2 regions of the Burkholderia mayonis genome follow, and region 1 is predicted to be linked to the other one. Evidence: predicted binding sites of a transcription regulator. Region 1 holds the regulator's gene; the other holds the start of a gene.

Region 1 (3,207 bases):
GGCGCAGCGGCTACGCCCATCGGCACGCATCTCCGACGCCAGCGCCGGCCGTCCTCCATCGAACGCCGCACGAAACACCGGGAACGGTATCGCCCGATGTGTTTCAAATCAGCATCGGCTCGCGTCGGCAGGCGAGCAAGCCCGAGATCCGGTCAAGTCTATTACGGCATTGAGGAACGCGGCATGAGCCGACCCGGTCGACACGCAAATCGCGCGCAAAAAAACGCCGCATTCGATCGAAACCGGAAAAGTCGGGCGCCGCGTTTACTCGGCTGCGTCAGTTGGCTGCACCGTAGTCAGTAATCGTTTACCTTGTAAAAAGACATCGTCAAACTCGATCGGCCGAACGGCCGATCTTTTCTCAACCGCACCACGGAGACATCATGTACCAGCGCATTCTTGTTGCAGTCGACGGCAGCGAAACGGCACGCCACGCATTCGACGCGGCGCTCGACATCGCGAAGACGAGCGGCGCGCAACTGCAGCCCTTCTACGTCGTGGAAAATGCTGCGATCTACTACAACGTGCCCGGCTACGATCCGTCGATCCTGCGCACGCAACTGCTTCAGCAGGGCAACGATCTGGCGAAGGAATTTGCGCGGAAGATGCAGGAAGCCGGCGTGACGGGCGCGATGAAAATCGGCGAAGCGTCGTCGCTCGCCGACGTGCCGTCGCTCATCGTCGACGGCGCCAAGGCGTTCGGCGCCGATCTGCTCGTGCTCGGCACGCACGGCCGCCGCGGTTTCAAACGACTCGTGCTCGGCAGCGTCGCTGAACAGTGCGTGCGTCACTCGGCGCTGCCCGTGCTGCTGATCCCGTCCGCCGCCCATCCGGAAGATCAGGAAAGCTGACCGAACGCAATGGATGCGATGTTTCGCCGCAACCGCGCGTTGCGGCCGAACAAGGAAATCGCACGGAGCGTCGCGGCGTTTTGTCGCTAAACAGGCTTTGCCCACGATGGGACAATGGCCCTGTTGATTCAACCTCAGAGCCATCCATCATGCTTACGCCCGTCGCCCGACCCGCCGCCGCCGCTCCCGTCCATGCCTCCAGCACGTGGGCACCGCGTCAGGCCGCACACTGCTCGACGTGCGCGATGCGCCATCTCTGCATGCCCCAAGGGCTCGCACCCGAGGCGCTCGCGCGTCTCGAATCCGTGATCTGCACCGCACGCCCGGTCCGGCGCGGCGAAACGCTGTTCCGCGAAGGCGACAATTTCGACAACCTGTACGCGGTTCGCTCCGGATCGCTGAAGACCATCGCCACACGCCACGACGGCCGCGAGCAGGTTACCGGCCTGCATCTCGCGGGCGAAGCACTCGGCCTCGACGGCATCTGCGACGACGCGCATCCGCGCACCGCGGTCGCGCTCGAAGACAGTTCGGTCTGCGTGATTCCGTACAGCGCGCTGAAGACGCTGTGCTCGGAAGCCGGCACGATGCAATTGCGAATGCACAAGCTGATGAGCGAGCAGATCGTCCGCGAGACGTCGCAGACAATGGTGCTCGGCTCGCTGAACGCTGAGGAGCGCGTCGCGGCGTTCCTGCTCGACGTGTCGTCGCGCTACATGAAGCGCGGCTATTCGCCTAACGAATTCAACCTGCGGATGACGCGCGAAGACATCGGCAGCTATCTCGGCATGACGCTCGAAACCGTCAGCCGCACGCTGTCGAAATTCCACAAGCGCGGGCTGATCGAGATGCAGGGCCGGGTGGTCCGCATCGTCGATTTCGACGGCCTCCATCGCCTGTAAACCCGCGCGGCTCGTTTTTTTCATCGCATCACATCGAATCAATCGAGAAACTGCGCGGCACGCTTCTTGAGCGCCGCGCTGAACTCATCGAGCCAGCCGATCGACAATCGCCAGCTCTGCCAGTAGAGTTCGACGTCGATGCTCTTTCCTTCTGACAAATCAACGAGTTCGCCCGCGGCGATCTGACGCTCGATCATCCGCTCCGGACACATTCCCCAGCCCAGCCCCGCCTCGCACGCGCGCAGATAGCCGGCGACGTGCGGAATCCAGTGCTGCGGCGGATCGAGATCCACTCGCGTCACGCGCCGGATGAAACGTGCCTGCAGGCCATCCTTCGGATTGAACATCACGCACGGCGCGCGCCGCAGCGCGTCGCGGTTGATGCCGTTGCCGAAATAGCGCGCGTGGAACGCGGGCGAGCACACCGCGTGATAGCGCATCCGGCCGAGGCGCGTCGAGCGGCAGCCCTGGATCGGCTCGGCGAGCGCCGTCACCGCGCCCTGCACGCTGCCGTCGCGAATCCGTTCCGCCGTGTAGTCCTGATCGTCGATCACGAGATCGAGCAGCGTGCCGCTTTCCGCGCAGAACGGGCCGACTGCGTCGACGAACCAGGTCGCGACGCTGTCGTCGTTGACGGCGACGCGCAGTATCGGCCATGCGCCCGTCTCCACGCCGGCGAATCCTGGCATGTGTCCGGACAGTTCGGCTTCCAGCATCCGCACGCGCTCGGTGTGGCGGCACAACAGCGCGCCCGATGTCGTCGCGACGCACGGCTGCCCGCGCTTGACGAGCACGCTCCCCACTCGCTCCTCCAGCAGCTTCACGCGCTGCGACACTGCGGAAGGCGACACGTTGAGCGCTTTCGCCGCCCGTTCGAACGAGCCGTGACGGATCACTTCGGCGAGCGCATCGAGCAACGCGTAGTCGAGCATCAGTTTTCCTTAATCAGCATTAGATTATTTAGCTTTTCTTACTCAAGCGATCATCGCAGACTAGCGCCTCTCGCTCCGTTAGTCCATCGCCTGAAGCAACAACGAACATGAACTGGATCGCTTTTTCTCACGGCGCGATGCTGTGCGCATCGCTCATCGTCACCATCGGCGCGCAAAACGCGTTCATCCTTCGGCAGGGAATCATGCGCTCGCATGTCGGCAAGATCATTCTGCTCTGTACGCTGTCGGACATGATCCTGATCGGCGCGGGCGTCGGCGGCGCGTCGGTGCTCGTCGAACGCTACCCGACCTTCGTTCACGCGGTGCTGTACGTCGGCCTCGCTTATCTCGCGTGGTTCGGCCTGAGCGCGCTGCGCCGCGCGTTCAAGCCCGGCCACGAGACGTTCGACGCGACGGGCGCCGCCGTCGCGCCGCCCGTGCAGCGCGCATGGCCGATCGTGCTGATGACGCTCGCGTTCACGTGGCTCAATCCGCACGTGTATCTCGACACGTTCCTGTTGA
Region 2 (3,207 bases), 540 kb from region 1:
GTTGAAACACTTCCAGGACGCCGTCGAAAATGGGGAATTGCTGATGATGATAGACGTGCACCGCGACCGGGTCGAAGAAATCGAAGCGCTAGTCAAGCAGCATCACCCAGAGGCACACCTCGAAGGCACCGATCCGACCATTCCCGCATTCCCTTGATGCAAGTCAGGCTGCGGCTGTTCCAAGCCGCCCATCGGGACCGAATTCCTACCTATCCGCCAATCAGATCCTGCATGTCGTCGCCGGCAGAGTGGGGATAGCCGCCGGGATAAGCTCGAAGGTCCGCTCGTACCCGATTGACCCACGGATTCCCGGCAACGCCGGCCGGATAATCACAAGGCGACTGTCTCATTCTCACGACCTCGCCGGCTCTCAACGCAGCCGCCACCGACTCGGTCAGCTCGGAGCGAAAGTCGCGCCGATACCGATAGAAGTCGTCGGCCGACACGATGAGATTGACGGGTCTGGACAAATGAACCGGCGTGCTCTCGCCGGTATACGCATCCGGAAAATCCAGCATTTCGTGGATTTCCAGCGTGTAGCGATCGTCGAGCGATCGCAAGCTGAGCTGATATGTCCGACATGCGCCGTTCACTTCGCGCACCTGCAGCCGGTAGCGATGAACAGGCGCCCTCGCTTCATTATTTGCGTTCGATTCTTTGATCACGTTTTCCAGTCATTCCTTAGCGTTCTGTCATCCGCGACTTCGGCAAGACGACGTCAGCCGCGGTGAAGCAGCCGCACGTTTTCGAGCCTCGGGCAAGCGCAGGCGGCCCCGCCGCCCGCGCTCCTTTGCATCACTCCCCCGTCAACACGATCCGCCCATCGACCTTTCCGGCCCGCAGCGACGCGAATATGTCGTTGATGTTCTCGAGCCTGTCGCGATGAATATGCGCGCGCACGAGCCCTTCGGCCGCGAAATCGAGCGATTCCTGCAAATCGCGCCGCGTGCCGACGATCGACCCGCGCACCGTGATCCCGTTGAGCACCGTCGAAAAAATCGGCAGCGGAAAATCGCCGGGCGGCAGTCCGTTCAGCGCGACCGTCCCGCCGCGCCGCACCATCCCGAGCGCCTGCGCGAACGCGCCGCGCGAGACGGCCGTCACGAGCACGCCGTGCACGCCGCCGATCTCTTTCTGAATCACCGCCGCGGGATCGCTCGTCGACGCGTCGACGACGAACTTCGCGCCGAGCTTGCGCGCAAGCTCGAGCTTCTCCGGCGCGACGTCGACCGCCACGACGTGCAGCCCCATCGCATTCGCATACTGGACCGCGACGTGCCCGAGCCCGCCGATCCCCGAAATCGCGATCCATTGGCCGGGGCGCGTATCGGTCACGCGAATGCCCTTGTAGACGGTCACGCCCGCGCACAGGATCGGCGCGATCTCGTCGAACGCGACGTTGCTCGGCAGATGGCCGACGTAGTTCGGATCGGCGACCACGTACTCCGCGTAGCTGCCGTTCACCGAATAGCCGGTGTTCTGCTGCTCGTGGCACAGCGTCTCCCAGCCGGTCTGGCAATACTCGCAATGGCCGCATGCGGTGTAGAGCCACGGCACGCCGACGCGATCGCCTTCCTTCACGTGCTTGACGCCTCCGCCCACCGCCGAGACGAAGCCGACGCCCTCATGTCCCGGAATGAACGGCAGCGTCGGCTTGACGGGCCAGTCGCCGTCGGCCGCGTGCAGATCGGTATGGCACACGCCCGATGCCTTGATGTTCACGAGAATCTGGCCCGGTGCGGGTGTCGGCACGAGAACTTCCTCGATGCGAAGCGGTTCGCCGAATGCGTGCACCACCGCCGCCTTCATGTATTGCGCCATCAGTCGCTCCTGGTTGGTTCGATGACCGATCGAGTATCGATCACGCGCCGCGCCGGTCATTGACGTGCGTCAACCGCGCCCGGCACGCCGCGCGGTCTCATTGACGATTCGCTCCCTTTTCGGGATGTCGACGCGCGCCGCCGCTCGCGGCGGCTCACGATCCTGCGGACGTGCGGCCGTTCGCCGTGCATGCGCTCGCCCGCGTCGGGCGCAGCGCTCACCGCGCACGTGCATGCATCGTTCTCGGCCACGGACACCGGCCATCTCGGCGCGCGGGACGCGAGGCTCGGGGCAACCGCATTCACAACGCACTCGCCGCCAATTCGACGATGTCCGCCGTGATCTCGTCCTGCCGCGCGATCCGGTAGGCCTGCAACAGCTCGCCGAGCTTGCGTTCGACCGATTCGCGCGCGGCGATCATCGCGCGCGTGCGCGCCTCGTTCTCCGCGGCGAACGCGAGCATCGCCGCATCGCACAGCTCGACGAACACGTATGCCTGCGCGAGTTCCGCGAGCAGCGTCGCGGGTGGCAGATGCACGAGCGGCGGCTGTGCGCGCGGCTCGGTATCGAAGCGCGCGTAGTCGAACGGCAACAGGCGGCGCTCGACCATGTCGAGCTGCTGCGCCGCAGCCGGCATCGCGTGGACGATCGATACCGGCTGCGCGCCGCGCACCGTCAGATGCGCGTACAGCGCGTCGGTGATCCGGTTCGCGAGGTGCACGACGTCGTCCGCGTGCGACGCCATCGGCGTGCTCCAGACGAGCGGCACGCCGCCAGCCTCGGCGAGCATCGCGCCGCGCGTGCCGACCATCATGTATTCGCGCGTCGCGGCCGCCGCATCGGGCCGCGTCGCGTAATCGATCAGTTGCGCGTTGTACGCACCGACGAAGCCCTGCTCGCTGCACAGCACGATGACGAGCCGCGCGCGCGGCGCGCCGCGTCGCGCGGCCGCGGCTTCGAGCGAAGGCGCGCCGGCCGACAACGCGTCGCCGATCGCCGCGCCGACCGTCGCCGCCGATGCGCGGATCCCCGGCAAGCGCTGCTGCGCCTCGTGCGCGCGCGCGGCGGCGACGCCCTGCATCGCGCCAATCACCGTCTGCAACTGACGCGCGGTGTCGGTGCGCGCTTCGATCGCGGCGAGCTTGTCGCTCATCGCTTGCGCTCCGGTTCGGCTTCGGGCTTGGCTTCGGGCTTGGGCTTGGCTTTCGCGTTGGCTTTCGCGCTGACGCTGGCGTTGGCGTTGGCTTCAGCGCCGCCTTCGGCTTCGGTTCCGGCGTCGCCATCGAGCGAGCGATCGACCGCGCCGCCGACGTCGCCCGCCGCATCTTCCGCATGCATGTGTCCCGCCGTGCGATCCGTCGCATCGGCCGTGATCCGTTCGATCAG

What was found. The regulator FNR, encoded in region 1, switches genes on or off when oxygen is low (the NO sensors DNR and NnrR bind a similar motif). The targets are predictions, from matches to a motif close to TTGATNNNNATCAA.
Region 2: adhP (alcohol dehydrogenase AdhP) is a predicted target of FNR. The motif match lies at 1,881-1,894, and genes of this name have one in related genera.

Annotation. Positions count from the first base shown of each region.
Region 1 covers NZ_CP013387.1:156,686-159,892, reverse strand. Annotated here, with positions in the region: gene WS70_RS19360 (universal stress protein) at 384-851, shown strand; gene fnr (fumarate/nitrate reduction transcriptional regulator Fnr) at 1,001-1,753, shown strand; gene WS70_RS19350 (LysR family transcriptional regulator ArgP) at 1,792-2,685, opposite strand; gene WS70_RS19345 (LysE/ArgO family amino acid transporter) at 2,793-3,207, shown strand, end outside.
Region 2 covers NZ_CP013387.1:2,370,812-2,374,018, forward strand. Annotated here, with positions in the region: gene WS70_RS29515 (DUF1269 domain-containing protein) at 1-157, shown strand, start outside; gene WS70_RS29520 (hypothetical protein) at 210-665, opposite strand; gene adhP (alcohol dehydrogenase AdhP) at 796-1,821, opposite strand; gene WS70_RS29530 (F0F1 ATP synthase subunit gamma) at 2,123-2,974, opposite strand; gene WS70_RS29535 (F0F1 ATP synthase subunit alpha) at 2,971-3,207, opposite strand, start outside.